3 regions of the Trichocoleus sp. FACHB-6 genome follow, and region 2 is predicted to be linked to each of the others. Evidence: predicted binding sites of a transcription regulator. Region 2 holds the regulator's gene; each other region holds the start of a gene.

Evidence for each region. The regulator NtcA, encoded in region 2, controls nitrogen genes in cyanobacteria. The targets are predictions, from matches to a motif close to TTTGTANNNNNNNNTACAAA.
Region 1: H6F66_RS14880 (DUF3155 domain-containing protein) is a predicted target of NtcA. The motif match lies at 5,505-5,524, and genes of this name have one in related genera.
Region 3: urtA (urea ABC transporter substrate-binding protein) is a predicted target of NtcA. The motif match lies at 5,807-5,826, and genes of this name have one in related genera.

What each region holds. Positions count from the first base shown of each region.
Region 1 is NZ_JACJOY010000077.1:69,152-79,868, reverse strand. Features, by position in the region: gene H6F66_RS14905 (peptidase domain-containing ABC transporter) at 1-2,219, shown strand, start outside; gene H6F66_RS14900 (DUF3611 family protein) at 2,453-3,046, opposite strand; gene H6F66_RS14895 (hypothetical protein) at 3,291-3,785, shown strand; gene H6F66_RS14890 (PadR family transcriptional regulator) at 3,992-4,348, shown strand; gene H6F66_RS14885 (cofactor assembly of complex C subunit B) at 4,427-4,963, shown strand; gene H6F66_RS14880 (DUF3155 domain-containing protein) at 5,156-5,476, opposite strand; gene H6F66_RS14875 (GAF domain-containing sensor histidine kinase) at 5,925-7,283, shown strand; gene H6F66_RS14870 (S-layer homology domain-containing protein) at 7,312-8,577, opposite strand; gene H6F66_RS14865 (TerB family tellurite resistance protein) at 8,960-9,382, opposite strand; gene H6F66_RS28400 (16S rRNA (cytosine(967)-C(5))-methyltransferase) at 9,465-10,717, opposite strand, start outside.
Region 2 is NZ_JACJOY010000023.1:26,192-36,908, forward strand. Features, by position in the region: gene H6F66_RS04280 (pentapeptide repeat-containing protein) at 1-772, opposite strand, end outside; gene H6F66_RS04285 (hypothetical protein) at 784-1,551, opposite strand; gene H6F66_RS04290 (glycoside hydrolase family 13 protein) at 1,796-3,250, shown strand; gene H6F66_RS04295 (GTP-binding protein) at 3,725-5,146, opposite strand; gene H6F66_RS04300 (DUF3146 family protein) at 5,411-5,674, shown strand; gene H6F66_RS04305 (pre-16S rRNA-processing nuclease YqgF) at 5,723-6,130, opposite strand; gene H6F66_RS04310 (DUF3084 domain-containing protein) at 6,185-7,795, opposite strand; gene ntcA (global nitrogen regulator NtcA) at 7,904-8,575, opposite strand; gene fabI (enoyl-ACP reductase FabI) at 8,915-9,691, shown strand; gene hisB (imidazoleglycerol-phosphate dehydratase HisB) at 9,801-10,442, shown strand; gene H6F66_RS04330 (WG repeat-containing protein) at 10,532-10,717, opposite strand, start outside.
Region 3 is NZ_JACJOY010000024.1:11,604-22,320, reverse strand. Features, by position in the region: gene cbiE (precorrin-6y C5,15-methyltransferase (decarboxylating) subunit CbiE) at 1-553, opposite strand, end outside; gene H6F66_RS04505 (cobalt-precorrin-8X methylmutase) at 671-1,288, opposite strand; gene H6F66_RS04500 (DUF1868 domain-containing protein) at 1,359-2,141, opposite strand; gene holA (DNA polymerase III subunit delta) at 2,176-3,156, shown strand; gene H6F66_RS04490 (DUF4168 domain-containing protein) at 3,375-3,857, shown strand; gene ureE (urease accessory protein UreE) at 3,905-4,336, shown strand; gene H6F66_RS04480 (urease accessory protein UreF) at 4,451-5,116, shown strand; gene ureG (urease accessory protein UreG) at 5,156-5,773, shown strand; gene urtA (urea ABC transporter substrate-binding protein) at 5,915-7,243, shown strand; gene urtB (urea ABC transporter permease subunit UrtB) at 7,658-8,818, shown strand; gene urtC (urea ABC transporter permease subunit UrtC) at 8,850-9,977, shown strand; gene urtD (urea ABC transporter ATP-binding protein UrtD) at 10,076-10,717, shown strand, end outside.

The DNA.
Region 1 (10,717 bases), on a different contig from region 2:
GTGAGTTTTCATCGCCAGAAATTGATAGTTTCTGGCAGCAGGAAGGTAGCGCAGACATCTTGCCTGTGTTGGATGCCACAGTAGAAAATGAGCGACGCGCCCCGATACAAAATTATCCCTTTGTTTCCAGTCTCAATACAGCAGCTGCTTGTTTAACAATGGTGGCGCAGCAGCTGGAAAACCCTGCCCCCCTGGAGTGGGTGCAGCGCCAGTTGCGGGGACAACGCCCTCGAAATCTAGTGGAAGCTGGAGAAAAAATGGGGCTGGTGCTACGACGGGTGATAGTTTCTTTTGAAGAGTTGCGAAAGCTAACTTTGCCAGCGTTGCTGCACTGGGAACAGGAAAGCTGGGTTGTGGTGTACGAGGTGAGAGGCGATCGCTTAATTATCGCTAATCCCCTCAATCCCAGTCAAATTTGCGAGAGCATTCCTCTGTCTGCGGTGGAAACTGCTTGGGATGGGCAACTTTGGCAAGTTGAACCGATCCAAAAGCAGGATAAATTTAACCTTAGTTGGTTTTTACCTGCGGTTTGGCGCTATCGGGGATTATTGTCTGAGGTGCTGTTTGCCTCTTTCACGTTGCAGTTATTGGGTTTAGCTACACCATTAATTACGCAAGTAGTGATTGATAAGGTGATGGTGCAGGAGAGTTTGCCGACTTTGGATGTAATGGCGATCGCTCTGTTGTCTGTTGCTATATTTGAAGCAGTTTTAGGCATTTTGCGTCTATTCATCTTCACCCACACCGCACGCCGTCTAGACCTCAGCTTATCAGCGCAGTTGTTCCGTCACCTGATGCGGCTACCTTTGGCTTATTTTGAGTCGCGCCGGGTGGGAGACACGGTGGCGCGGGTACAGGAACTGGAAAATATCCGCCAGTTTCTCACTGGTACGGCGATGACTGTGATTTTAGACAGCATCTTTGCCGTGGTGTATTTGACATTGATGTTTTACTACAACGTCAAACTCACCTTTGTGGCGCTGGCGGTGATTCCCCTATTTGCCATTTTGTCAATAGTTGCCACGCCGATTTTGCGAAACTGGCTGAACGAAACCTTTAACCGCAGTGCGGACAGTCAATCCTTTCTCGTCGAGACGGTGACGGGGATTCACGCTGTGAAGGCTCATGCGGCGGAGAGAACAACACGCGATCGCTGGGAAGGATTATTTGCCCGTTTCATCCGCACCGGATTTAAAGCTTCCACCACCTCCAATATTAGCAACAATATCGGCGACTTTCTCACCAACTTTTCCAACCTACTAATCCTCTGGTTTGGAGCTACCCTAGTCATCAGTCAGAAGCTCACAATCGGTCAGCTAGTCGCCTTTCAAATGCTTTCCGGTAGGATGACCGGACCACTTTTACGTTTAGTACAACTCTGGCAAAACCTGCAACAAGTTCTGCTATCTGTAGACAGAATTGGAGATATTCTCAACGTCGCCCCCGAAGCCGAACCAGGTTCCGGTTTAGTTTTACCGACCCTAAAAGGTCAAGTCACCTTTGACCAAGTTTTCTTCCGCTACCATGCTAATCAAGAACCAATTTTACGCGGAATTTCCTTCAAAGTTCAGCCAGGAATGTTTGTTGGAATTGTCGGTAGAAGTGGCTCAGGAAAAAGTACCCTTTCTAAACTTTTGCAGCGACTTTACAGCGTTGAATCAGGGCGCATTCTTATCGATGGATTTGATATTAAAAGTGCTGATTTATCATCTCTGCGGCAACAAATTAGTGTAGTTCTCCAAGAAGATTTTCTCTTCAACGGTTCCATCTTAGAAAACATCACTTTGGGCAATCCAGATATCACCGCCGAACAAGTTGTAGAAGCCGCTCGATTAGCAGCCGCCCACGACTTCATTAGCGAACTACCTCAAGGTTACGAAAACCCTGTCGGAGAGCGCGGTACAGCCTTGTCTGGAGGACAGCGGCAAAGAATTTCTTTAGCTCGTCTTTTCCATTCGCAAGCCCCGATTTTAATTCTCGACGAAGCCACTAGCGCCCTTGATAGTGAAACTGAGCAACAAGTTCTACAAAACATCCAGAAGGTTTCGCAAAATCGCACAGTATTTATGATTGCTCACCGCTTTGAACCACTCAAGCGAGCAGATTTAATATTGGTACTGGAAAAAGGCGTTTTAATGGAACAAGGAAACCACTCGGAACTGATGCAAAAGAAAGGATTGTATTACTCACTCTATCAGCGCCAACAATCAACTGTTTAAGCTAGTAGGCTGGGTTGAGGAAATAAATCCGACACTCCTAAAATTTTAACTCACTCTATCAGCGCTATATTAACCTAATAAAAATTAGATTAGGGCGCTATGGATTCTTAAATATAAGTTTCACCATATCAGGCAAGTAAAGTGCTTTAGGAAGGGGATTATGAATTGAGGAAAATACTAGCGATTCTTCTGTTCCCTAGCCCGTCGTGAATCCCCTCCTTTCTAGCCCTCTGTTACTGTTTATTAACGCGACTGAGCAACCATAAAGAAACAATAACTCCGGCAACGTGGGCGGTAATCGTATGGGTATTTGCCAGCACTACAAAGATATCCAATGGTTGAATGAGCCGATTAATAAATTGAGGATCGTAGATTGCCACACCACCCTGAGCCTGAGAAAGAGACTTTGCCAATAGAGTGCCAGTAATCGCTTCTGCCCCTACAACCGCCAGCAGTAGCCCTACCAAACTCACGGTTAATCCAAATCTTAAAACTTTAATCGCATCTGCCTTCTTAGGGCGCAGGTTAGGATTAGAATCTTTTAAATGTAAGCCTAAACGGGTGTATCGAAAAGCCTGATAAATGCTGAAATAAAGCACTAAAAGGCCGCAAACAGCAAAAAATATACTGCCCCCAGTCCCCGGATTACTGGCACCACCCCCGCCAGCACGGGGTCCGGCAGATGGGATAGCAAACAAAAAAATCAGGGTGGAGACAACAGATAGCACTAACTGAACCCAAAAGCCTATCCAGCCTGTTATGCGGAAAGCACTGGCAATCCGTTGTATAGCTGAAGGAACGGGAGGAGAGTCAAACTTTTCTTGCATGGCTTGATTTTAAGGCGGCTTGATTCCGGATGTCTCTAAACAAAAGGTGTTGTGTTGAACAAGTAGCGATCGCTCTTTGGTTTTAGAGTAATCTCTCTGGTCAACAAAATACAAAGATGTTTAAACTCTGGAGAACTTTTAAGTGAACCTCGCCGTCACTCTGTCAAGAGCAGGCACCCGAATCACTTTGTGATTAAACGCCTGCCTTTTTCAAGAGCAGCCCAATCGAATTGGAAGCAGCATTATGAAGTTTCTGCAACCGACTCTTAGGCAGCATTTAGTTTCCGCCACTTACGCCATTGCTTTGGTGTGCAGTTTGGTGGTCTACCAAGGTGCCTTTACTCCAAAACCGCTTTCTGTGGTTCAGAAGCACTTTCGCGCGATCGCCACTGAAGATCCAGAGCTTACAGTCACTCAATACAGTGACAATGCCATTCTAATCCGATCCTATGGCGCGCTGGATGAAGTTTATCAGGGTCAGTCAATCTACCCAGCCTGGGAGGAATTTTTTTCAAAGTACCACATTCAAGACTTCCAGGTTGTCAAAAAACATCTTTCTGGCGACGAGCTGGCATTTGGCAAACAAACCAATCGCGTAATCGAAGCCCAGATCGCGATCGCTGCCAAGTCTAACCACGGAACTCCTGTAGTGCTGTCAATTTCCTACAAAGTCCAATTCGATAAGAATGGTAAAATCACCCATGAACTCTGGCAGGTCAACCCAGAACTGAGTGTCTAAAATTAATGGTATCGTTCAGTCTTTTTGTGAGATAAAAGCACTAAAGCAACGAACTATCTACGTCTATAAGGGTGCATACAAGGGTGCAAGGGTGAGAAACGCGCTGATTGACGGGTGAATTTTCCGGGTTGATAAAAGCATCGTTAGTTTGGGGAAACATATCCCATTCCAAATTGTTTGGCTGGGGAGCTTAATGAGTTATGCACATGAAATTTGAGGATATATATCAGTTTTTTCAAGACCCTCCTCCCACTTATCTCAACAAGGAACTAGCGGTGTGTTATGTCCTTTGGGTCTTGTTGGGTGGGGAATCTTACGGGACAGAACTCATCGGACGACTTGAGAGTGAATATCCAACCTATCGACTCTCTGATACCGTCCTTTACAGCGCCCTAAAATTCCTAGAAGACCAAGCTGCCATCACTGGTTATTGGAAAAAAGTGGAAGGGCGAGGAAGACCGCGCCGGATGTATCAAATTCGCCCAGAGTGCCGGGATCAAGCTCTAGACCTTGCCCGTCTTTGGGACGACTATACGATGAGGGGGGATAAACAAGCAATCTGAAGAAAGTGCCAAATATTGGCGATAGGCGATACGCTATAGGCTATTGCCTATTTCTCATTGGCTGAAAGCTAGAAATCCGTGAATACGACTGTTTTATCCTCAACGTTTTTGTTAACACTGTTGTTGGCAGTTGGTCTATTTTTCTTTATTCGAGCCTCCGCAAAAGACCGAACCCAACAAGTACAACTCATTACAGAGCAATCCGAAGAATCCCTTCTAGCTCAATTGCAGCAGTATTTTGACAATCGGGCCTATCAGGTTGCTGCCGTGGATGCGGCGCAAAATCAAGTTACATTTCAGGGATTTGTCCGCCCTAGCTGGTTTTTGGCTATTTTCCTGAGCCTGCTAGCCTTTTGTGGCTTCCTGTGTTTAGCACTTGTTTTAGCGATGCTTTTTCCCAATCTGGCTAAAGTTTTTCTTGGTTTAGTTCTCCTATCGCCAGCAGCTGGAGTATTTTACTGGAAAAAAGCTGGTCGCAAGGAGCAGGTATCTCTCAAGCTGGAAGCCTTAGCAAGTGAAGCCACTGGAACCAAAAGCCTAATTACTGTCACTGCCCATCGTGATGAACTGGCGGCTTTGCAAGAGGCGCTGCAATTAAAGCCTGTGATTGAATAATCTATATTAACCAAGGGTTGGAAAGGGGAAGGATGAGCAAAAAGAGTAAAAGGAAAAAAGCGCCCCAAATAAAGGATGTAGCTTTGCTTCTCCGAATCTTAGAGACCAGATCGGAAAAAGTGAAGAATTCTTTTTTGTATGAGAGCCTTTTGCTTTTTGCTTTTTTACTTCATCCCTCAGCCTTTCCACGTCTCAGTTGCTACGAACAGCCGCAACTGTAGGCGTTTGGGCGCTATTGTCCATTATCCTGAGACTGGGGAACAGAAAATGGTTTTCTTCCACATATTGAGCGCCAAACAATCCTTTTTCTGCCCAGAAGTACCGATCTGTGGTGTGTTCGTTCCGCTTTACGAGTAGCAAAGCAGGTGGAAGTATTCCCTCGGTTTGAATAAACCTTCTCGCAGCCGTGACCGGTTTATCTTCGCCGCTTTCGATACTAAACTGAGGCACGTGTTCTAGAATTCTCCGTCCTTCCTGCCGACGGCGACTTTTACGCTTACGTCTTCTAGCCAACGTCATTACCTCCTATTTATATTTGACAGTTGTAATGATAGATACAAAAACCGTCGCAAGTATATCGGTTTGAGTTCAAAATATCAACTGCTTTTCATAGACTGATACAAATCAAGCAGAAGTTTAGAGATTCAAATAAAACAAAAGCAACTGGGGAATAGAGGCTCTATAAGCTACCTTGCGCCCCTTAAACTTTAGCTTAACCCTAAAATTCGCTTAATTACCTTGTTTATGGGAAAATTTAGGTAGTCGAAAACATCTGTCAAACTGAGATAATACCGGAAAAAATATAAATTTATTAACAAAGGTTAAAAAAAATTGACAAATTTGCACGCCTTTTGGCTCTTGCACCAGTTGCACCCAGGCGCGACATCATAGAAAGAAAGCGAGATCGGGATAATTCTACTCGGTGAAGCCGTTAAACATCGAAACAAAGGCGAATGTGTTTATGCCTACCAGTTCAGAATTCGTTGCTCTGTGCCAATCGCAGGTGGCACTGTTAACTCAAGGGCTGGGTGCTGCCTTGAGCGTCGTGTATTTGACCGAAGAACTGGTAGATGGTGTCCCAGCTAAGCTAAGACCAATTGTGGCTTACCCGCCGACAGCGAGGTCGTGGGAAACGGAGCGGGCTTTGGTCGCACCTTCTAAGGGGTCGATGGAATCTATTCCTCGGTTACGAGAAGCTTCCCGGCTGATGATTGCCCAAGAGTCGGCTCATACGCCCCAGAAGGGCGCGGATGAGGGTATAGTGCGGTCGCCCGATACCGATCATGCTATAAGCGGTTCCTCTCGTCAAATCGTACTACCCCTGATTCATGAGGGTGTGGTGATGGGGTTTTTACTAACAGCGCGGGAAGACAGACCTTGGAACGAAGGAGAACGAGCGGCAATTGAACGCATTGCTGGGACGCTGGCGATCGCTTGTTTTCTAGATCAACGCTCTGAATGGTTCGAGCAGCAGTTAAGTAAGCAACAGCGTCTTGGGGAGCAACAGCGCGACCTTTTAGACGATCTTGTACACCAATTTCGCAATCCCTTAACAGCTTTGCGGACGTTTGGCAAATTGCTCGTCAGAAGACTGCGACCGGGAGATGCTAACCGGGAAGTTGCTAACAGCATCGTGCGTGAAAGCGATCGCTTGCAAGAATTGCTCTTGCAGTTCGATCGAGCAGTTGCTATGAATCAAGAAGAGCTAGAACCAAGTTATACACTGCCGTTAGCGTCGGTGCCAATTGCGCCTTCTTGCCCATTACCTGCATCCCACTCCCTACTTCCCGATTCAGCGCTGACGTTGGAATCTTGCTCGGTAGCGGAAGTTTTGTCACCGCTTTTAGTTAACGCAAAAGCGATCGCCTCTGAGAGAAATCTGACTTTACTTTCCAAAATTTCCCCAAACTTGCCGCCAGTGCAAGCTGATGCCAAAGCGTTGCGGGAAGTGTTGAGCAATCTGATCGACAATGCCTTGAAGTATACTCCAGCCGGAGGACAGGTTTATATTCAGGCAGGAGAGGAGCGTTCCTCGCCGCAAGGAAATTTTCAAGCGATCGCCATTAGCGACACCGGCCCCGGCATTCCAACCCAAGATAGAGAGCATCTGTTTGAGCGACATTATCGCGGAGTTCAGGCAGAAAGCGACATACCTGGGAGTGGATTAGGGTTAGCGATCGCGCGAGATTTAGTCAAACAAATGCACGGTGACATAGAAATAAAAAGCCCAGCTATATTAAGCTGGGTTACTGATAGTTCCCCCCATACCTCAAGACCGGGAACAACATTTATTGTTTGGTTGCTAATTGCGAATGACTAATTGCTAAGTTCTGCCCATTAGCCATTCATTACTGTCTAATCACCAAATCCTCGCGCAATCTCAGATTCAGATCAGTATCCGGGTCAATTGCAATCAAGCTAACTTTGTCCCGACCGAGGAACAGACCGATTAAACCGCCGATACCAACACCGCCCAAAACTTCTTCGGTAGCGATCGCTTTGTCACCAGTTACTGCCGAAACCGCCGCCGCCGCCGCCGCGCCCAAAGCAGCATCCTTGATAATATTACTCAGGCTGGCACCCTTAGTAACATCTTCGGTTTTGGTAATTGCCTGAGAAATGGCATTTATCGGTAGCCTTTGATTATTCGGCAGAATCAGCTGCTGGGCAACAAACCGGGTGCCTCCTCTATTAGGTGCAGGTTGCAATTCACCCACAATCTGACTACCAGCAGGAATTAGCACAGTCCCTTCGGCGGTAGTAATATTAGCTGCCACCGTCAACGTCAGGGGTGCCCTTTCGTCAGGCGTGACCAGAATTTTTTCTTTATCGTACCTAACGGGAATGGTGGTTCCAGACGGAATAGCTAAAGTTGTGTTTACTGGAGGTGTGTCTGGTGTGCCATTAAGCGCCACAATATAGGGCGAATTAATTGCTGCCACTTGCCCAGCGCTAACCAAAGCTTGGTAGATGAAAGCTGCCACCTCAGCACGAGTAGCATTCCGAGTTGGATTCAGCGCGCTAACAGTAGGATAGTTCACCACGATGCTCTTTTCTGTAGCAGCAGCAATGCTGTTGCGAGCGTAGCTAGAGATAGAAGAAGCATCGTTATAAAGTTGCAAACTGCTGGCTACATTACTGGTGCTGTAGTTCAAACCATTTGCCAAAGAAACCAGAACTTGTTCGCGAGGAATATTCTGTCCGGGGCGGAAGACATTACCGGGATAACCCGATAAAAATCCCATTGCGTAAGCTTCCCGAATCGCGTTGTAAGCCCAGTAGTTTGATGCAACATCGCTAAAATTGACAGGGTTGCGGATGTTAGCTTTATCAAAAGCTTTACGAACCATAGCCGCAAACTGAGCGCGAGTTACTGGATCGTTGGGGCGGAATGTACCATCAGGAAATCCTGCGATAACATCTCTTCTTGCCAGTTCTACAATAAAATCTCTTGCCCAGTAGTTTGAAGATACATCGCTAAAACTGACAGTAGTTTGAGCAACAGCAGGTGCAGGTGTCATCATCGTTTGCACCATTGGTGCCACCGTGCCTGATGTCATTCCCAATAACATTAATAAAGCTGTTCCTGATTGTATGCGCTTGAAGTTAGACATTGTGAGCGTTCTCCGTTTTTCTCGTCCCTTTGTTTACTTTGACCTGTAATTCTCTAATAGGTTCCTAAAAATTTGATGTCAAATCATTTTTTTTTAGTTTTTGACAAAATAGGGAAATAAATACAGGTTCAGCGGAAAGTTGTACTTTCCCTAAGACTTAAAGACGCATGGGTGGTAAAATAGTTGCTTGTTGTAGAAAAACTCTTAATCTTCGTTTTCTGGTTGAGTAATATAGTATTGTTCCCTGAGGAGGCTTTTGCCTTCGTTTTCTCGCTCCTCCCCCTGCGGACTGGAAGAGTATGAAAAGAAAGGCACACCTAAGGATAGGTGTGCCTTCACTGACAAAATTCGGATGAAGAAATTCAACTTGAAGAGAGGTTTACTATCCCTGAAGGTCAGCCCATCGGCGGTAGAGTTTTTGAATCGCTTTCAGGACAGGGCTAGGAGTAGACTTCTGCGCTTCGCTGTTGGGATCTAGAAGCTGTAATCGAGTCAGGAGTTTAGCTTCCTCAATTGCCACCTCGCCATCGCTGTAAATTAAGGCGCTGATGGCTTCGATAAGGCGCTGGTAATCTTCCATGTTAGGGCGATCGCCTAAATAATCCTGAACCCAATTGTAGACCTCGCTGGGGCTTACAGATACGAGTTCGTACAATAACGGCTGAAGCTCTGGATCGTCAGCAATGCCTTTTTCCTTGGCTACTCGCTGGAGATATTGCCGTTCTTCTGGCTGTATTCTGCCATCAATCCAAGCCGCACCGATGAGAATCTTGACAAGCTGTTTAATACTGGAATTGGCGACCATAGGCTTTTCTCTACTTTCCCCTAACAGATTAATTCATCAAGCATCAACAGAATATCGCAACCACAACTACCATATAGGCTTATTAATGTTTCTGTTGTAGCCGAACCATAAAGAATCCATCCATTTGATGTCGGTGAGGCCAGACTTTGATCCACCCGGCGGGGGTACTAAAAGCTGAGAAAGGGGAATTGGGGTTGGGTGGCGAAATCTGCCATTCTTGGTGGCGTTCTAAAAAGGAGTGAATCACACCTTCATTTTCCAACGGATGCAGTGTGCAGGTTGCATAAACTAAAATTCCACCAGGTTTTACCCAAGTAGCTACTTGATCTAAGAGTTCCCCTTGAAGCTGCGAAAGTTCCCGAACTGTGTCTGGAGTTTGCCGCCAACGTGCATCGGCGTGGCGGTGCAGCGTACCGAGTCCTGAGCAGGGAGCATCTAATAAGACGCGATCGCCTGTGTTGATAAACTGAGTTAAGCTGCGGCTGTCGCCAAGCTGAATTTGAATCGACTGCAAGCCTAGCCGTTCGGCGTTTTCTTTGAGTTTTCGGAGGCGGGAAGCAGTCTTGTCGCACGCCCACACTGCCCCATTGTCTCCCATTAATTCTGCAATATGAGTAGTTTTTCCTCCCGGTGCAGCGCAGGCATCAATTACTACTTCACCAGGTTGAGGATCTAATAGATAACTTACCAGTTGGGCGCTACTATCTTGCACCGTCCACCAACCCTCACTGAAACCGGGCAACTTTTCGATTTTCGATTTTGGATTGGGGATTGGGGATTGGGAATTGGGGATTCGGGATTGGGGATTGGGAATTGGGGATTGGGGATTGGGGATTGGGGATTGGGGATTGGGAACCCTTGAAGATTCTTCACCCAGTCCCCAGCCCCCAGTCCCCAGTCCCGGTGTCCCTGCGTCCCCCCTTTCCTCAGCCTTTGTGTTAGTCAATCTTAAAGCTTGCGGTAGATAGGGAACGCGAGTAACACCAACGCTAGCAGCTTGCATTGCTGCTTCTACTTCCTCTATTGAGGTGCAAAGGGTATTTATCCGGAGGTCAATTGTTGGGGGTTGGTTCAGCCATTGGCAGAGTTGTTCAGTCTCTGTCTTTCCCAACTCGTTTAACCAAGCTTCAATAATCCAGTCAGGATAGCTATGTAAAATTCCTAAGTGTTGAATTGGGTTTTCTGGCAGTTCCAAAGACGCGATCGCATTTGTCTCTACAAGACGGATATACTGTCGCAATAAACCATTAACAAAACGGGAAAGTCCAGAAAATCCGTTTTCTTTAGCTAGTTCTACAGTGGTATTGACAGCAGCCCAAGCGGGAATCTGGCTCA
Region 2 (10,717 bases):
TATGCGGTAAGTCTGCACCATCGAAGCAAGCATCTGTTAGGTCTACTCCATAAAAAGATGTACCACCTGTTGCTGCCCAAAAGATTGCTTTTTCTGTAATCCAGGCAAATTTCGGGGAGCCTCTTACTGCCTGTCGTGCGATGATAGCGCCTGTAAGGATGACTGAAAGTGCTGCAATTATAGATATGATGCCTTCGCCAGGTTTTGGCTCTTGTGTAGTTATTATGAGTGCAATTGAAACTACAGTTATCAGCCCAGAACCTAAAATAGCTAAGAACTCACCTAAAATTTTACTGCACACATAAGTAAAATTCAGACATAAGGCTGTAAGAGTTGCCCCAAGCCAAGCTAATACTATACTTAGAATTAGAAAAAGAATTACTCCTCCTGGTTTAGCATCTGTTTGAGTAAGGGTTGAAATGACGCTAGTCAAAATTAGCATTATAATTAAACTAACTGCTCTAACTTCAAATCCAAGGGAAATGAGTAACACTAAAGCTAAGAAATAGACAAGTATGCTTACTACTATAAAAATGAATGAATAATTCTTTTCAAGGCCAAACCATACAATTAAATAGGCAAATAACTGTCCTGAAACTACCGGTATTACGCTAGATAAAGAAGTTACAATAATCCCAAAACTTGTTGCAATTAGTTTTTGTGTAGCCTTATGCCCTGCCCAAGCTTTTTGAAAGTTATTTGTCTCTAAAGAAGTAAGGTGTGTATAATTTTTATTACGTATGTTTTTCACCTTTTTACAATTGATAATCATTAAATAGTTGATTATGGCTCTTCTCTTATGCAGCATTTACAAATTGAACACAAGAATCGTCCAAGGGTGTCTCCAAAAAGCTCTTCTTCCCCGATAATTATATTTTCATTGATTCTCATAAGACTTATTCTCGACATCATTCTTTTTGTCATATTGATTCCCGCGACATCTTCTCTCGCTCTCATGTCACCTTCAGTGACAAGGCTAGAAAGGATTATAGGCTGTGTTGCAATAAAATTTATAAATTCTTTAGGTAAATTTGTTATCAAACATAATTCTTCTAAAGTTAAACCTTTTTCTAATGCAAATTCTTCAATATGAAGCCTTGTTTTAGGGAGTTCTGCTACAGCCTTTAATTCATCAATTTCACAACGCAACTCCTCGCAAATTTTAGATAAGTTTTGCGAGTGAGGGTCAGTCTCTAAAATTTGCTTAGATATTGGCTGTGTGCTATACAATGCTAGGAGAGAAAGGTGTACACCGGAGAGATCGCTTAATTTTTCTAGCGTTAAACCCTTCTGTTGAGCCATTTCAAGAATTTTGAGTTTGAAAGCTTCTCTCTTAACTACAGGCTGAACTAACTCCAATACGACTACATCTAGTTTTGCTGCAAGTTTTCTGAGATTGGAAGCAACTTCCTCTGTAAGTGTTTCGATAGGTGTAGTTGCGTAAGCTTGAAGAACCTCTAAAGCAACGCCTGAAACTTGGCTAAGTTCCTCTAAAGTTAAACCTTTTGCGTCTGCAATTTCTTGAATACGAAGAATAATCATTGATGTCATATTTGATACTGAGCTATTATTAGCAATAAAAAGCTAAAATCGGCTAAAAAATTCAGAAAAGTTTATATTTTAGCAATCCAGATTAACCTCTAAGCTGAGAAAATTTGATGCTTGGGTAGCACAAAAAAAGAAAGTAGATTCTCGCTATCAAGCATTATGTTGCAAAATTTAACTTCTATCAGAGGTGAGAAGCGAAAAGCTGGCAAGGGCTGTACCTTAGCGTTGAAGGGCTAGGAAGGAGTTTATGCAGATACAGACGCCAGATTGGGTTAAGCACGCGGTTTTTTACCAGATTTTTCCGGATCGCTTTGCTAAAACTAAGCATCCTCACAAGCGGCTTTTGAAGGATACCCGGTGGGAAGATTGGCACGAAATGCCGACGCTTCAAGGGTATAAGGGCGGCGATTTGTGGGGAGTGATGGAGCAGTTGGATTACTTGCAGGATTTGGGGATTAATGCGGTTTATTTTACGCCCATTTTTCAATCGGCAAGCAATCACCGCTATCACACTCATGACTATTATCAGGTCGATCCGATGTTGGGGGGGAATGGCGCTTTTCGGGAATTGCTGGAAGCTGCCCACGAACGGGATATTAAGGTGGTGCTGGATGGGGTGTTTAACCACTCTAGCCGGGGATTTTTCTTTTTCCACGATGTTCTGGAAAACGGCCCCCATTCGCCTTGGGTGGATTGGTTCAAGATTGAAGGCTGGCCTTTATCGGCATATGACGGCAATTTTCCGGCGAATTATGAGGGTTGGGATGGAAATCGGGCGCTGCCAGTATTCAACCATGAAAATCCTGAAGTGCGGGAATATATTATGGAAATTGCCGAATATTGGATTAAATTCGGCGTTGATGGTTGGCGCTTGGATGTGCCGTTTGAGATTAAGGCTCAAGGATTTTGGCAGGAATTTCGCGATCGCGTAAAAGCCATTAACCCGGAAGCCTACATCGTGGGGGAAGTCTGGGGAGATTCCCGCGAGTGGCTGGATGGGACTCAGTTTGACGGGGTGATGAACTATCTCTTTGCTGCGCCGACTATTGCTTTTGCCGCAGGCGATCGCGTAGACATTGACCAAGTGAAAGATCGTTCTTACCATCCCTACCCGCCCCTCTTTGCCCCAGAGTATGCCGAAAAAATCCAGCAATTGTTGGAATTTTATCCGTGGGATATTCAACTGACTCAGTTGAATTTGTTAGCTAGCCACGATACTGCGCGACTGATTTCTATTGCAGGCGGCGACAAGAAAAGTGTTCAACTAGCAACATTGCTGCTATTGACTTATCCCGGTGCGCCAAGCATCTACTATGGTGATGAAGTGGGATTACCGGGAAAACTCGATCCCGACTCGCGCCGAGGCTTTCCGATGGAAGCTCACTGGGAACGTGATGTTCTAGATTATCACAAGCAACTCATCGCCCTGCGTCACCAATACCCTGCCTTGCGTACAGGTGATTACAAAGTTCTGTTTGCAGAAGGGACAGTTTATGTATTTGCTCGGACTTTGGGAGATCAGGAGATAATTGTTGCTGTTAACGTTGGTACTGCACCCGCAGAAGACGTAAGGGTTGAGGCGGCATTAAAATCCAAACCTAGTAAGTTATTGTATGGCACAGCTGAGGTGTCTTGGAGCGTTGAGGGAGAATCCAAACTACAGTTGAATTTGCCGTCGCGTAGTGGCTGCATACTTGGTTGAGGGGGAAGCGATCGCTTTCTAACCTAACCCCTAACCCCCTCTTTGTGAACGAAGATCAGGGTGGTTTCATACAACCCTTAGAAAATATCGAAAATTGCGATATTTGGTAGGAGCATGGCATTGCCATGCCCCTACAGCCAACCAAAATCAACATTACACTGTCAAGTTTTCGCCTTCGGTTCTGCCTCACCTTCGGTACGACAAGCAACTAGACACAAGTTCGGCAATCCTACTATTTTGGTTATTGCTCGTATTTTGCGCTTCAGCTCAGATATCATCCCTATATGCAGATGTTTAAAAGTCTCAAAACTTCTGACATCTGAAAACAGATTTCTATAAAAGGCGCAATATTGGGAGCAGTTAATTATAAGTATATTTGAGCCAAGCAAAGCTATCGATCAGTTGCTTTGATCGATGGATTGAAAGTTGAATTAGATGAGCTTTAAATAATAAAAGAAAGACAAGCGATCGCGTTCAACTAAATAACTTGGCGCTCAACTCATGCTTAATCCGATTCAAAATTGAAGTTTCATCCAGGGAAGTGAGAATGCGAGTCACAACTGCTTTCGGGCCATCTGGCCCCCAGGAAGCGCCATTGAGGAGGTAAGTTTTAGTAACTTGTCCGATGCCATAACAAGAGACACCAGCGACACCAGCTTGAGTTAACGCCACCGAGAGATAGGGAGCTAAAGATGCGCCTCCGGTCATGGGTGCAGAGATACCCAACAAACTTTTGAGTGAACTGAGTCCGAGGTTGGCCAGCAATTCGCTGGCACTAATCCCGCCCATAGTCAGGGCAATTTTTTGCAGCAATCCCACAGCACCAGTTTGAGTCATGGGAATACCGTAGAGTTTGGATAGAGTGAGAATCATTGCCACATCAATGATGGCACCAGAGAGGAGGTCAACTACCGTTAGTGGGTTGAGAGCGATCGCTACCGCCTTCGCCATCACCGACTTCCAGATAATCTGATTGGCACAATCATCCCGAATTTGCATTTTACGCTGCACCAGCTGCTCATTCACATCATCGGCATACAGCATAGTATTAAGAGCCACCAGCGACTTACCTTCCCGGTGCAAAATTTCGAGGATTTTCAACTTCAAATCCATAACTTGTGGCGTTCCCGGCTGTCGCTGCACGGTTCTAGTTCCGTCAGGACGGCGCACAGCTTGCGCCACCAGAGGCGACGCCGCCACCATGACAATTTCATCCGGTGATAGCAATTCTCGCACTCGCTCATCCCGAATTTTATGGTAAATTGCTATCCGGTCGGCATCCGGATATTGGTCAATTTTGTTAAAAACCAGCAACATCGGTTTACCAACTTCCCGCAGTTGCGACAGCGCCTCAAATTCTACCTTAGTCATGTCGCCGGAAATGATAAATAGCAGCAAATCTGCCTGTCGGGCAACTTGTCGCGCTAAGGTTTCGCGGGTTTCTCCGTCTACTTCGTCAATCCCCGGAGTGTCAATCAGCTGAATCTGGGAATTGCCCAGACTTGGCAGCGTGACTCGCAAAACTTCGGAATTACTTTGTGCTTCAGGCTCATTTTCCAGTTGCCAGCTGGCATCTTGATGAGTGCGGGTGACACCATGAAGAGGCCCGGTTTCAAACACGTTCTTACCCAATAAAGCATTGAGTACGGAAGATTTGCCCCTTCCCACCATGCCAAAGGCGGCAATTTGGACGAGTGACTGATCTAACTTGTCCAGCATCGTTGCCAAGTCCTCAATTTCGGACTCCAGTCCTGCCCGTTCTTGGGAAGTAAGATCCAAATTGCCTACCAGGTCTCGCAGGGCGTTTTGCGCCTTTTTGTAGTTCAGTTCTGCCTGGATATCATCAAAGCTGAAAATGGCGCTGTCTAATTCTTGATCCAAAGCGCTGTAGTTCAATTGTGGTGAAGGTGACTGGTTGGAATTTGGGGTTGCGTCAGATGTTGAACGAGTCAAAATTGCACCTACTGTCTTGCCTGGAGTTACTCTTCTTTCATCCTAGTCACTGCCCGTCGAGTCTGGCACTTTCCATGTCTAGGGGCGTATTTGCTTTTGAGTTTTGGCAAATGCAAGTCAGCTGTGAGAATGATGTTATCTACACGTGCGTAGCCATAAGTTTAGTATTGTTGCTGAAATTTTGGCATTTGAATCAGCTGAGTGATTGTGAGTTCTAAACGTTTACCTCAAACCACTGCCTACGTCCGAATTACCCAATTGTCCTGGCAACAGGGTTTTCTGAAAGGGGAAGTTACAGCGGCGCAGTATGAGTGGCAGTTCCATTGGTGTTTCCGACAGGGGGAGTTGTCGGTCTCACCTTCTTTGGGACGCGCCCTAATTCTGGAACCATTAGGGCGGTTTTTAGAGCAGAAGGATTATCAGTTGGAGCCTGGGGGAGACTATGCCTTTACTATCAGGGCAGAACTTTAGCCAGTGGTCCGTTGATGATTACCAATTCCTGATTCCCAGCCGTAGTGCTTAGTTATTAGTTGTTTGTATTTTTAGGTACCTTTCGATGAGGAGGATGGCGACAATATCATCAATTGGTCGGGGTGGTTCGCGCAATCCTTTGGGGATGAGGCTAGAAAGGCCTTTTGGGGGATACATTTGCCAGTAGCGATCGCGTGCTTCTAGAGTGCTGTAGCGCTCATCTACCATGACTATCGGCAACGATGCAGGTAATTCTGTCTGAAGTTTCTTTTTCCAGGTTTTGGCTGTAGTTTGATCGCCCATTACCAGAGTAGCGATCGCGAATTGTTCGCACAAGTTTTTGATGATTGCGATCGCTTCTGGTGCTGGCACCACCTGATGATAATCCAGTATCAGGTCAAGTCCCATCACGGCTATACCACACTTATCGCGCCCTGGATCGAAACCTAAAATCATTTTAATTGGGAATTAGGAATTGGCAATTGGGAATTGGGAATTGGGAATTGGGGATTACATACTAAAAATTACCTCTCCATTCTGCACGACTACCAAATTCAGTTTCAGCGGCCCTATGAGATATGTATCTTCTGCCACTACCGCCTTGAGATCGATAGGCTGCTTGAACTTTTTTAGCTTCTCAATAAAGCGAATCAGGCTGGTAATTCGACCGTCGCCTACCTGAATTGTATCGTTCAAAATTCCAGCTCGATTGGCTCGGAACTGAGATGCTCCCAAGAGCAGATCGATCTGCTGCCGGATTTGTTGGTCGTTCATAGTTGAAGGGTCGGCAGATGTTGCGGCGATGATATCACCACCACTGAACACAATTTTATTCACTGTCGCGTCTGCAAAGACTTGTACGTCTTTTTCGCCTTGGACGTAGTTGCCAGCCGAGAAAATTCGCACCAGGTAGGGGCGACCATCTTTAATTTGGTTAAGCAGTTGGTCTACCTGGGCTTGGGTAATTTGCACTACGCGCTCATTCACCATCTTGTTGTTATTGTTGTTACCAGGTCGCGTAGCTTTCATTGCTGTGCGATTTGCTTCTCGTAAAAGCTGATCTATAACCTGACGGGCGGCGGCGGGATCGACAATGCGGAAGACACCAAAAGCCAGAACTTGACCGCGCTGGAGCGCGACGTTACCTTGACGCAAGGCTTGATAGGATTGGTAATACTGTTCCAGGTCTGCTACTTCCTGCTCTAGGGCAGCTTGTTGTTTTTCTATTTCCTTGAGGCGAGTTTCGCGCTGGGCAATTACTTGATCTCGTGCGGAAATTTCCTCATCAAGTTGGGCGAGGGCTGTGTCTCGCTTGGCGATTTCTCGATCGCGTTGGTCAATGCTGTTTCTCAGGTTGGAAATTTTTTGATCAAGTTCCGCCAAGGCTTGGTCACGAATGGCAATTTCCCGATCGCGTTCTGTGATGGCTTGGTCAAGCTTGGCAATTTCGCGATCGCGTTGAGTAACTTGGCCCTTGAGTTGGGTAATTTGAGCCTTTACGCGATCGCGCTGCTTGATTAGTTCCTGACGTTCCCCTTGGAGTTGTTGAATTTCCGAACGTAGATTTACCGCTTGTCCAGAAACATTTTCCAGCTGTTGCTGGGTTTTCTCAAAGCTAGCCGCAACGCTTTTAAGTTCGCGCTCTGTCTTACTCAGTTGTGCCTCTGTCTGGGCTTGTCTGCCTAGTGCTGCCGCCAGAGACTTATTAATGGCATCCAGACGCTTCTGGGCGGCTTGCTGCTCGGTGCGGGCTAGTGAGAGTTCGTTTTCAGTTTGTTGTTTCTGGGCTGCAACTTTGGAGAGTTCGCTTTCAGTTTGTTGTTTCTGGGCTACAGTTTCGTCAAGCTCCCGACGAGCGGTTCTGAGTTTTCGCTGAATTTCATCAACTTGAAACACGCCTGTGCGTAACGGCTTGCTGGTGGCAAATAGGATCGTCAGGGTTGAGGCGGAAATCATCAAACCTGTAAGAATTGTAACTAAGACCGCAGTTTTCTTGGGACGCAGATTGAACAGACTCAGCCGCGCTTTTCCCACGCGAGTGCCAATGCGATCGCCCAAGGTGGCGATCGCACCACCCAATACCAAAATCGATAAAATTAAGACCAGCGCACTGGTGGCCATTTTCCAGCTTCAGCTATCACCTCTCAAGCTTAAGCATAAAGGCTTTTTTATGATAGACGCTGGTACTTCAACTATTGATTAACAAAAGCTGACAGTGCAAAAGATGTTTTAGGTGAACTGCTGGCTCAAAGCTACCGGGTTATGAACGGTAATTTTTTTCTTATTGATAGAAATCATTTTCTCGGAGCGTAAATCTCCCAGTAACCGGGTGACTGTAACTCTTGTGGAACCAATTGCTTCTGCGATCGCTTGGTGAGAAAGCTTCAGATCAACTGTAATTCCATTGGGGCCTGGAACGCCAAAATCTCGACAGAGAATCAACAAAAAACTCACCAATCGCGATCCCATATCCCGGTGCGCCAAAGTCTCAATCATCATCTCTGTTTGCAAGATCCGCGATGAAAGCCCCCGCAGCATCAACATCGACAATTCTGGATTATCCTTGAGCGCTTGCTCCACCTGTTCAATTGGTGCTGAAAGCAACTCCACAGGCGTAAATGCTACTGCGTGATAAAATCTGTCTGACCGATTCCCGGTAATCAACGACAGTACGCCAAAGACGCTGTTTTCTCGCAGCAGCGCCACTGTAATTTCTTCCCCAGCTTCGTACACGCGAGACAGCTTCACAGCTCCTTTGAGCAAAAAATATACCCGTTCAGCCGGGTCTCCGGGGAAAAAGATAGTTTTGCCCCGATCAAAGGTTTCCACCACTGGCGGAAACGCCCCACCTCCGATTTGACGGAACACAGCTGCTAACGGTCTATCTTGCGTCACTACCACTTCCTTTATCCTTATTGCTGCCCTAGAAACTCTTCTGGGAATTACAACCGACTGTGAGAAATTTCTGACTTTAGACACTGATAAACTGACTCTTAGGCAGTTTTTTGTGCTGCTTGATACATAATTTTAAAGTTCTTTTATCCTCCAAGTTTTTCCAAGTGCCTCAACCCCACGGCGCAAATCAGACTGTTAAGGAAAATGTCTATATCTTGACAATACCTGTTTGATAAGCTGGGATGCAGTTTGAGTCATGTTGAGTAAGCTTCGATCCGGACGCAAGCTATCTTAATTACCGCCCTAAATCGGATATTCTCTAATATTGCCTTCAAAATTGACATCATGCTAGATTTATCAGGAAAAAATGCCCTAGTTACTGGCATTGCCAACAACCGCTCAATCGCTTGGGGTATTGCCCAGCAGTTACACAAAGCTGGTGCAAATTTGGGAGTTACTTATCTACCAGACGACCGAGGACGCTTTGAGAAGAAAGTCGCCGAATTGGTAGAACCTCTCAACCCCAGTTTGTTTTTACCTTGCGATGTTCAGAATGATGACCAAATTCGTTCTACATTTGATGCCATCCGCGATAAGTGGGGCAGGCTAGATATTTTAATCCATTGTCTTGCTTTTGCCAACAAGGACGATTTATCAGGTGATTTTAGCAACACCACTCGCGCTGGCTTCACCCAAGCTTTGGAAATTAGCACCTACTCGTTAGTTCAACTGGCTGGGGCGGCGAAACCACTGATGACAGAAGGCGGCAGTATTGTCACGCTTACTTATTTGGGCGGCGTTAAGGTGATCCCCAATTACAATGTCATGGGCATTGCTAAGTCTGGCTTGGAAATGAGCGTGCGTTATCTAGCCTCGGAGATGGGGCCTGCTAATATTCGCGTGAATGCAATCTCAGCTGGGCCGATCCGCACTCTAGCATCATCGGCGGTGGGTGGCATTCTGGATATGATCCATCATGTTGAGGAAGTAGCACCACTGCGGCGAACTGTGACTCAGACAGAAGTAGGAAATGCTGCTAGTTTCTTGTGCAGCGACTTGGCAAGTGGGATTACGGGTCAGGTGCTGTATGTAGATGCTGGGTACGAGATTATGGGAATGTGATGTAGGGGCTGGGGATTGGGGACTGGGGAAAGAATCTAACTTACCCCATTCCCTAGCTCGATAGCATAGAATAATAAACTTACTTGTTTCTTGTTAGTGAGCATCTGCTATGCAGACAAGCGATCGCGTTTCCACCACTCCGCACCTTGAACAATTTTTATCACCTCGCACGGCTACGGTTGCACGTAAGACGGGCGAAACTGATGTCTTGGTGACAGTAAACTTAGACGGGAATGGGACTTGCAACGCCAATACGGGCATTCCCTTTTTGGATCATATGCTGCATCAAATTGCCTCTCACGGGCTGATTGATTTGGATGTAGCCGCGAAAGGGGATTTAGAAATTGATGACCACCACACCAACGAAGATGTGGGGATTACGTTGGGAATGGCGTTCGGGAAAGCACTAAGCGATCGCAAGGGAATTGTTCGCTTTGGTAATTTCCTCGCCCCCTTAGATGAGGCTTTGGTGCAGGTGGCGTTAGACTTTTCTGGTCGTCCTCACCTCAGCTATGGCTTACAAATTCCCACCCAGCGAGTCGGGACTTATGACACTCAGCTGGTGCGAGAATTTTTTGTAGCGGTGGTGAATCATAGCCAGATGACGCTGCACATCCGACAGTTGGATGGGATTAATTCGCACCACATTATCGAAGCGACCTTTAAGGCGTTTGCGCGTAGTCTTCGTATGGCTATGGAAATCGATCACCGTCGTGCTGGTACGATTCCCAGTTCCAAAGGGGTTTTGTAGGTTTTCAGGGGATAGTTCAGTTCGGGAGAATTAGCTTAGGTTGCGATCGCGCTTCGCAAGAGTGAACTTTCTCCTGCATCTACTGGGTATTACTTGAGGGGATTGGCAATATAGCCATACTTGTTGCCAATTTTTACTTTCGCCAACCCTTCAGAAAAAGGCAAAGCGCTATCAAATTGCGGCTGGATTACAAACTTTCCAGTTTTATCAACATAGCCCCACTTGCTGCCCCTTTTTACAGATACCAGCCCTTCAGAAAAGTCATAAGTGTTATT
Region 3 (10,717 bases), on a different contig from region 2:
CCTGTTCATCAACACCGCCGAGATTTTCACATACCCAGAATTGGTAATTGCTGGGTAAATCTAAGGCAAGTAACAGATGTGCGATCGCATTTGGCGTATTGGTCCCATCTGTCAGCACCGCAATCTTCTCCACGCCTTGTTGCAGTGCTACAGTTAACTCATCAAGCGATCGCCCGTGAGCGCTAATCACCCGCGCATCCTGCCAAGGCACTTTAATTTTATTGAAAGCCAGTTGAATCGAACTCAGATGCGGGTAAAAAGTTAATTGTTCTGCTGGAAGTTCTACAAGTAGCAGCCGTCCCAATCCAAAAAATAGGGGATCGCCGCTGACTAATACCACAATTATTTCTGAAGCAATATATAAGCAATTGCGAATTTTGTCAATTGCTGCTTTTAAATCTCCTAGTAGCAAACGTTGGGCTGGATGATGGGGAAAGTAACAGAGGTGGCGATCGCTTCCAATTAGCAGCGTCGCCCGATCCACAATTTGCCGCACAGTTTCTGTTAGTCCTGCTGTGCCATCCAAGCCAATTCCCACAACGTGTACAGTCATAGAAAAGCAAAAGGCGATCCCCCTTGCCCGCCTTCAAAAGGGGGGAGGCAAAAACTAAAAAAAGAAACACAGAGCCTATATTGCTTCCCTCTGCGTCTCTCTTGCCTCTGTGGTTCGTTAACTCTCATAAGCCTCCCAAGCTAAGATGAGCAGAGCATTAACGATAGCAGCAGCTACTGGTGAACCGCCCTTGCGTCCTTCGATGCGAATTTGGGGTACGGGGGTGTTAGCGAGTGCCGCTTTTGACTCTAGCACGGAGATAAAGCCCACAGGTACGCCGATGACCAAAGCTGGTTGTACTGGTGCTTTTGGCAACTCAGCACAAAGAGCTAGTAAAGCTGTGGGAGCATTCCCGATAGCAAAAATCGCGTCGGGAAATAACTCAAAGCATTGCATCAAACCAGTCTCGGTGCGCGTCTTACCGGGAAGTGGGACGGGTGCTTCTTCAACTGCGGCAATTAGCGGGGTGCCAAAAGTTTTCGATACCATCCCAGCAACTCCCTGTTTTACCATGCCTACGTCTGTGATAATAGGCACACGACGCTGGAGTGATGCAATCGCATTCTCAATTGCCCCAGGACTAAATCGAATCAATGTTGCAAACTCAAAATCAGCAGTAGTGTGAATCACCCGCCGGACAATGGCATACTCAGCGGGGCTAAAGTTATGTTCGCCGATTTCTCGGTCAATAACTGCAAAACTCTGCTCCAAAATAGGATGATTTAAAAGGCTCATTGAGGGGCGGGTTTAAGGAGGATTTGCTGTTGCCGAATGCTAAGGTTATCTTAAAACCCGCCCCGACAACTTAAAATTCTAAAACAGGCCAGTCAGGGCCACGATAATAGTGGGTCATATCGTCAAACTTCCTAAGTTCTGCGCGGTGTGCCAAGAGTTCTTGGTAATTTTCTACCCATTGATCGTTAAATTCCGAAAGCTTATTGCATAAAGCTTGGCGATCTAAATCTGGTGAAATATTCCCAAAATATCCTAGTGTAATATGGGCAGTAAAACGGTATTGCTGTTCAACCCTCAAAGCAATCAGACCGGGATTTTGATAAATAAAGCGGCGAAACTGCAAAATTCTTTCGTAGGTTTCCTCGTCCTTGGGTAGTAAACCCACAGCGATCGCGCGAGGCATCACTATCAACCCCAGCAATTGCCAGCGTAAAGGATGCCCTAAACTGATTGACGGCTTAGACTGCTCAAAGATTTTACCAATTGCAGAGCGCAAATGTTCCTCAAAAGCTGGCTTCTGATTCGCGTGTCTGTAAGCACTGTCCCAAATCAAATCCGCTAAAGTTAAGTGAAAGCTCTCCGGAGGTACTGGTACCAAGAAACCGGAGTCAAACTGCTGCAATAGTTGATCTTGGCACACCTTCAAGGTTTCGTAAAACGTAGAATTTTCCGAATCATCCCCCCAAGGTGGCGTGATTACCGTATAGCCTGGGAAAGGCACTGGCTGTCTTTCGCCAGATTCGTCAGGCTTAAACTTCGGAGACTCCTGTATATGTTGTACTTGGGACTGGTAGGTAGCAGGTAGCGGTAGTCGGGCTACTCGATTTAAATAAATTTGATAACTCTCGTCCAATTTTGATATCCTCGCTCTTTTAAAAGATGCTGTAATGCCAATTTACCTTTACTGGGGAGAAGATGATTTTGCCTTGGAAAAAGCCGTTAATCTCCTTTTGCATCGATTTGTCGATCCGCAATGGGCTAGCTTTAACTATGACAAAATTTCCCCCGATCAAGCCAATGCTGCCATCATCGGACTGAATCAGGCGATGACCCCTCCTATGGTTAGCAGTGGGCGTCTAGTATGGTTGACTGATACAACTATATGCCAGCAATGTTCTGAAGACCTGCTGGCTGAGTTGGAGCGTACTATACCAGTAATTCCTGAGTTGTCAGTATTATTACTGACAACGCGAACTAAACCTGATGGTCGTCTAAGATCCACTAAGTTGCTGCAACAGTATGCTGAGATTAGAGAATTTTCTCTCATTCCACCTTGGAAAACAGAAGAGTTGCTAAAACGAGTGCGGCAAGTTTCCCAAGAAGTCGATGTAAAACTGACTCAGGCTGGTGCCGAACTTTTAGCACAGTCTGTGGGAAATGATACCAGGCAGCTTTGGAATGAGCTGGAAAAGTTACATTGCTATGCTGGGACAGAAGCAAAAGCACTTGATGTCGATGTTATTGCTGCTCTGGTAACATCAACCACCCATAATAGCTTGAAGTTGGCAGAGGCAATTATTCAGGGAAATGCGGCTAAAGCTTCCGGTTTGGTTGCTGACTTGATCGGTCGCAATGAACCAGCTTTGAAGATTGTAGCTACTTTGATTGGTCAATTTCGCACCTGGTTATGGGTCAAACTTATGATAGAGGATGGGGAGCGAGATGAAAGAGCGATCGCTACTGCGGTAGAGATAGGCAACCCAAATCGAGTTTACATTCTGCGAAAAGAAGTCAATCCCTTATCAATTCGGCAACTTAGTTTAACATTACCCTTACTGCTGGATCTTGACGTTAGTCTAAAGCGAGGCGCAGATCCCCTTTCGACTCTACAAACTAAAGTTATAGAACTCTGCCTGGTGTATCAGTGAAACGTAACGCACTAAAACCCTTAAAATATCTCTCCATAAACGTGCGTTACAGCTTTGGACTCACGCGCCCTACATCTGGGATCTGGAAGTGCATCTGTGAAATTTAGCAAATTATTTATAAATGCTTCCTCCCTACCTGGAACTTCTCACCCTTAAAATAGTTCAGAAAATGTAATGCACGTACTGCTTTAGTTTCCTATTTTTGGCTGCACTAGATCATGATGACTTCCTTCTGTTCCCGCCGTTACGTGAATCGAGTCTTATCCCAATGCCTAAGTGTGGGAACTTTCGCCACCCTAAGCCTGCTATTGGGAATCGCACCGGGTATCTCCGGGGGCTACCATACTGTAGAGTTTAATTCTGTGGCATACGCTCAAGCTTCTAATGTTACTAATGAGGAAGTAACTAAAGTTGCCAGAGCTATCTTGGCGATGGAGCCTGGTCGCCAATCTGCCTATAATGACATTAAGAAACTTGTGGGCAGCCCTCCGAATATTATTTGCGGCAGACCTAATACTTTGCGATCGCTGCCTAAAAATGCTCAGGCAATTGCCAGAAATTATTGTCAGCAGTCGCAAAAGATTATCCAGAGCAATGGTCTGACAAATGAACGATTCAACCAAGTTACCATTGCAGCGCAGAGCGATAAGGATCTACAAACACGGATTCAAAATGAAATGCTTCGTCTGCAATCTAACTAAGGGCGATCTTTGAGGATCTCTTTCTTTTGTCTTTACCTTTTTAAGCGATGCTAAATATAACGCAACGCTTGAGTGCTGAGCCTGATGTAGAAGTTAGTTTTACTCTGGCTCTGACAGCCGAGGAGCGTACCCGCAGCCGCTATCGCTTTGAAACGCCTTCAGGTGAAGCTTTGTATCTACGCTTACCTAGAGGGACGGTGCTGCGCGATCACGATCTCCTCCAATCTGAAACCTGTGATGTTGTAGTGAGAATTGCTGCTAAACCGGAACCAGTTCTCACGGTGACAGCTAAACAGCCCCTAGATTTGCTGCGTGCGGCTTATCATCTGGGGAATCGGCACGTACCGATAGAAATTGCTCTCACCTATTTAAGACTATCTCCTGACCCAGTTTTGCAGGCAATGCTGGAACATCTAGGGGTGGAGGTACGAGAGGAAATCGCACCTTTTCAACCTGAACCAGGTGCTTACGGACATTAAAAAGGGACTGGGGACTGGGGACTGGGGATTGGGGACTAGGTAAGACTTTTTCCCAATTCCCAATTCCTCAATCCCCAATTCCTCAATTCCCAATTTCCCAATCCCCAATCCTCAATGAGCAATTTACTGTGTCTGTTACAGCTTGCTAGTCCAGCATTACCAGTGGGTGCCTATAGCTATTCCGAAGGTTTGGAAACGCTAGTTGAGGCTGGTGTAATTGATAATCGGCATCTGGGAGACTGGCTAAAGCAGGAACTGCGCTATGGGGCAATTCGGTTGGAGGCGGCGATAGCGATCCGCGCCTATCGAGGTGCAGAAGCTGGCGATTTGGCGGCTTTAAGTTACTGGAATGCTTGGTTATCTGCTGCTAAAGAAACTCAAGAATTACGAGAGCAAAGTTGGCAGATGGGGCGATCGCTTTTGAAATTATTTCTGGAACTACAGCCGCAGGTGCAGTTAATGGCCGATGCTGTGGGAAATCCTTGTAATTATGCGATCGCATTCGGTATCGCGGCGCAAGAGTGGCAAATTGAGCTAAAGCAAGCAATGTTGGGATATTTACACAGTTGGGCCACGAATGCGATCGCATCTGGAGTGAAACTGATTCCCCTGGGACAAACCGCTGGGCAACAGCTACTCTTTGAACTGCATCCAACTATACGTGATGCTGCCAATGAAATTTTAGCTTTAGAGGATGACGATCTCGGTAGTTGTGGCTGGGGATTAGCCCTGGCGAGTATGGCACACGAAACCCAGTACACGCGACTATTTCGCAGTTAACGTAAGATTAGTAATTAGCCATTAGCGATTAGCAATCCCATGAGTGCATTTCGGGTTGGCGTAGCAGGGCCAGTGGGTTCGGGAAAAACTGCCTTAGTTGAGGCGATGTGTAAGGCCATGCGGCAGAGATACCACATTGCTGTCGTCACCAATGATATTTATACGCAGGAAGATGCACAGTTTTTAGTGAAAAGTCAAGCATTGGAAAGCGATCGCATCCTCGGCATAGAAACTGGCGGCTGTCCCCATACCGCCATCCGCGAAGACGCTTCCATGAACATAGCCGCCATCGAACAGATGGAACAGCGGTTTCCAGATTTAGACCTAGTATTTTTAGAAAGTGGCGGCGACAACTTAGCTGCAACCTTTAGTCCCGAACTCGTAGACTTGACAATTTACGTAATTGATGTTGCAGCAGGTGACAAAATTCCCCGCAAAGGAGGCCCTGGCATCACCAAGTCAGATTTGCTGGTAATTAACAAAATTGACCTTGCCCCTCTAGTGGGAGCTGATTTGGGCATCATGGAACGAGATTCTAAGAGAATGCGCGGGGAAAAACACTTTATATTTACAAATTTGAAGACTCAGCAAGGATTAGACGCTGTTTTGAACTTTATCCGTTTGAATATGGGAGAAATTCCCCAAACAGCAACCTGACCTTATCCTTCAATGATTGTTAAAAATCAGCGTTTTGTATCCAAGACTACAATGTTTTCCTAGATCATCGCTCTAATATCACTCCTTAGCTGTGTATGTTCTCTATCATTGGGCTGATTCAGCCAGGAGTACAGTATTGGTATGGCAAAGCGATTAGGGCGACGTAAATTTCTTCTATACGGTTCTGCCACTCTAGGAACCAGTATTCTTCTCAAGGCTTGCAGTGGGACTTCCACCACTAATCCCAGCAGTCCAACAGCTGCTTCTCCCTCTCCCGGCGCGACTACCGTGGCCGCTGCTGGTGGAGGAGACACCATTAAAGTCGGGATTTTACACTCCCTCAGCGGTACGATGGCAATTAGCGAAAAAAGTGTCGTCGATGCCGAAATGTTAGCAATTGACGAGATTAATAAAGCTGGCGGCGTACTAGGCAAACAAATTCAACCTATTCAAGAAGATGGTGCCTCCGACTGGCCTACTTTTGCAGAAAAAGCCAGAAAATTAATTGATCAAGATAAAGTTGTCACCGTTTTTGGGTGTTGGACTTCTGCAAGTCGTAAAGCTGTACTGCCAGTATTTGAAGAGAAAAAACATATGCTCTGGTATCCCGTACAATACGAGGGACAAGAGTGTTCTAATAATATCTTCTACACTGGCGCTGCCCCAAATCAACAAATTGAGCCTGCGGTTGATTGGTTGTTGCAAAATAAAGGTAAAAGATTCTTCCTCATAGGCTCCGACTACGTTTTCCCTCGCACCGCTAACACCGTCATTAAAGAGCAATTAAAAGCCAAAGGCGGCGAAACCGCAGGTGAAGACTACTTACCTTTGGGTAATACAGAAGTCACGCCCATCATTACCAAAATAAAAGCAGCACTGCCAGAGGGCGGAGTAATTTTTAATACTCTTAATGGTGATAGCAACGTCGCTTTCTTCAAGCAGATGCAAGGTGCAGGATTGAACCCAGATAAATATCCGGTAATGTCTGTAAGTATTGCCGAAGAAGAAGTTAAAGCAATCGGTACAGAATATCTCAAAGGTCATTACGCTGCTTGGAATTATTTCCAAACTGTGGACACTCCTGCTAATAAAAAGTTTGTCGCAGCCTTTAAGGCAAAATACGGAGCAGACCGGGTAACAAATGACCCGATGGAAGCAGCGTACATTGCTGTTTATTTATGGAAGCAGTCTGTTGAGAAAGCAAAAACGGCTGACGATATAGAAGCGGTTAAAAAGGCCGCTGTAGGTCAAACCTTCGATGCTCCAGAAGGCAGAGTGACACTGGAAAATAACCATCACTTAGCGAAGTTTGTGCGACTTGGTGAAGTGGCGGATGACGGTCTATTTAAGATTGTCTACGAGACACCGAAAGCAGTATCTCCTGTTCCCTGGAACCAGTTTGTTGCTGAAACTAAGGGATATGCCTGTGACTGGACTGATTTGAAGAAAGGCGGTAAATATAAAGCCTAAGCTGTCCAATTATTAGCTTGTTGTCCTTTATTCTTATCTATTGTCTTCAGTAAAAGGATAAAGGACAGCTAAAAAAGCTAATAAACTTAAACATAGCTAGTAATTGCGCTCGTTTTTCATGGAAATATGCGATTGTTTAGTCGCTATGTATTGCCTGCTAAAATTCGCATCTGGAATAATATGCTTTATGCAATAGGCTATATGAAACTTTGCAATTTTAAGTAGTAGGTGTACATCGAAGGAAAACTATTCAGTAGTCGAAATAACTGTAAGTTTTTTAGGATGGTAAGGAGTATAGTAGGCTGATTGTTTATTACCAATTACCAGAAGTAAAGTTAGATACCTATCACCTGCTTATCTAAAAAGGTAAGCTGCAACAAAGGCGATGCAAATCAATTAATTGGGAGAAAGCTAGTGCTGCAAGTAGTGTTAGATGCCATATTTAACGGGATTAGCATCGGTGCTGTTTTACTAATTGCGGCGCTGGGTTTAGCCATTGTATTTGGGCTGATGGGTGTCATAAACTTAGCTCACGGCGAGCTAATAATGCTGGGAGCATACACAACTTATGTTGTGCAAAATGGTTTCAAGATATTGGGGAAACCTTGGTTTGAACTTTATATCTTTTTTGCCCTAATTTTGGCTTTTTTGGTAGCATCTGCTGTGGGATTAATTCTGGAGCGTGGGGTAATTCGTTATCTTTACGGACGACCTCTAGAAACACTGTTGGCAACTTGGGGCGTTAGCCTGATTTTGCAACAGTTCGTCCGCAGCGTTAACTGGGTGCTGATAATTGAAATTGGTGTATTTTGTATTTTGTTTTTCGGCGCTTTGAGGATTCTGTCTCGTCGCGCAGATTTTGAAAGAATTCGCCCTTGGGTAATAGTAGTAATGTTACCTGTTTCGTGGGAAATTGCTGCGAGAATAGGTAAACTTTTGGGGGAAACTTATAAACTGGCTGTGACTAAGGCTTGGTTCGGCGCTCAAAATGTTGATGTAACGGCTCCTAGTTGGCTACGAGGTGGATTGCCGTTAGGTAGCTTTCAGCTACAATATGCACGACTTTTTATTATCGTGCTAACGATTCTTTGTATTGCCGGAATTTACTTGTTTTTACAACGTTCGTCTTGGGGTTTGAGAATTCGGGCAGTGACGCAAAATCGCAGTATGAGTGCTTGTTTGGGAATTCCTACAGAGAAAGTGGATGCACTGACTTTTGCGTTGGGTTCGGGATTAGCTGGTGTTGCAGGTTGTGCGATTAGTTTGCTGGGTTCTGTGGGGCCAAATACTGGGCAGAATTATATTGTCGATACGTTTATGGTGGTAGTTGTGGGCGGTGTTGGTAAGTTGGTGGGTAGTATTGTGGCTGCGATCGCGATCGGTATGGCAAACTATCTCATCGGTTCTAATACTCTGGCGCTGTGGCTTGCTCCCATTAAACCGCTCTCGGATTTCTTTTCATTTTTCGCTACGACAAGTATGGCGAAGGTGATGGTTTTTGCTTTGATTATTGCTTTTCTTCAAGTGCGTCCGGGGGGAATTTTTCCCCAGAAGGGACGCACGGTTGATGCTTAGAACAATCTAAAAAACTGCGAAGGCGCGAAGGATGCGAAGAATGAGAAAGAAAGGAGGCCAGTTAGTATTAATAGAGGTGGGGGTGGTCGTAGCGATCGCTCTTATCTTAATCTTGGTGATGCCAGCGGTTCTTTCTGGGTTTCGTCTCACTTTGCTGGGGCGTTTTTTGGCGTTAGCGATCGCTGCTTTGGGTATTGATTTAATCTGGGGCTACACTGGTATGCTCAGTTTGGGGCATGGGGTGTTTTTTGCCCTTGGCGGTTACGCTTTGGGGATGCACTTGCAATTAGCGCCTTTGAATGACGGTTTACCAGAATTTATGTCCCTCTACGGGGTGACGGAGTTGCCTTGGTTTTGGCAGCCGTTTTACTCGCTTGGCTTGACTGCTTTGGCGGTGGTAATAATCCCAGCTATATTAGCCGCAATTTTGGGATATTTGGTATTTCGCAACCGCATTCGCGGCGTATACTTTTCGATTTTAACTCAAGCAGCAACAATTGTTTTTTTCAACTTCTTCAACGGGCAGCAAAAACTGTTTAACGGCACCAATGGTTTAACTAACTTCAAAACTATTTTGGGAGCAACTGTCAGTGATAGTAAGACACAGGTTGTTTTCTACACTCTCACAGTGTTGTTTTTAGTGGCATCTTACGTCCTGTGTCGGTGGTTGACAAAAGATCGTTTTGGACGCTTGCTAATTGCTATTCGAGATGATGAAAGCCGAGTGCGTTTTTCTGGCTATAACCCTACCGGATATAAAGTGATTGTATTTGCAATCTCTGCTGCTTTAGCGGGAATTGCTGGTGCCTTGTTCACTATCCAAACAGGTTTGATTTCACCGAAAGCGATGGATATTGCTTTTTCGATTGAAATGGTAATTTGGGTAGCAGTGGGAGGTCGTGCCACTTTGGTAGGCGCAATCCTAGGAACACTGGTGGTCAACTTTGGCAAGACTTTTTTGAGCGAAAAATATCCGGATAGTTGGCTATTTTTCCAAGGTGCCTTATTCCTAATTGTGGTGACAGTTCTTCCCGATGGTTTGATTGGCTGGCTGCGATATCAAGGTTTGGATAGAATGCGATCGCTCTTGGGATTCCGTAAACAAGTCGCCACATATCCTAGCCTGGAAGCAGAAATTAGCACTCAGAATGATGAGTAAATTTTTTACCGCAAAGGACAACAGAGGTAAGTGCAAAGTTATTGCTTATTCCCTGTCAACCTCTGCACCTTCCTTTGCATCAATTTGCGTTAAAAAATATGAACAATAAAATACTAGAAACTGAAAATGTAACTGTTAGTTTTGATGGATTTAAAGCACTAAACAACCTCAATTTCAACATGGATGTTGGAGAATTGCGAGTGGTAATTGGCCCCAATGGTGCAGGTAAAACAACATTTCTGGATGTCATCACTGGCAAGGTAAAACCGACAGAAGGGCGAGTGCTATTCAAGGGGAGAAATGTTAAAGCTTTCTCAGAATATCAAATCGCCCGTTTGGGAATTGGCCGCAAATTCCAAACCCCCCGCATTTACTTGAATCTAACACCACGCGAAAATTTAGAAATCGCTTGCAATCACAATAAAAATGCTCTCTTTACCCTATTTAGTCGTCCCTCTAGTGCTGAACATAGCAAAGCGATCGCGTTGCTAGAAACCATTGGGTTGACGGCTAAATCAGATATTCTTGCTGGGTTACTTTCTCACGGAGAAAAGCAACGTCTGGAAATTGGGATGTTAGTCGCTCAATCTCCTGATTTGTTGCTTGTTGATGAACCTGTGGCTGGGTTAACTGATGAAGAAACCGAAAACATTGGTAATTTACTTCTAGCTCTAGCTCAAAGTCATTCTATTCTGGTGATTGAGCATGATATGGAATTTGTCCGCCAAATTGCTCGTAAA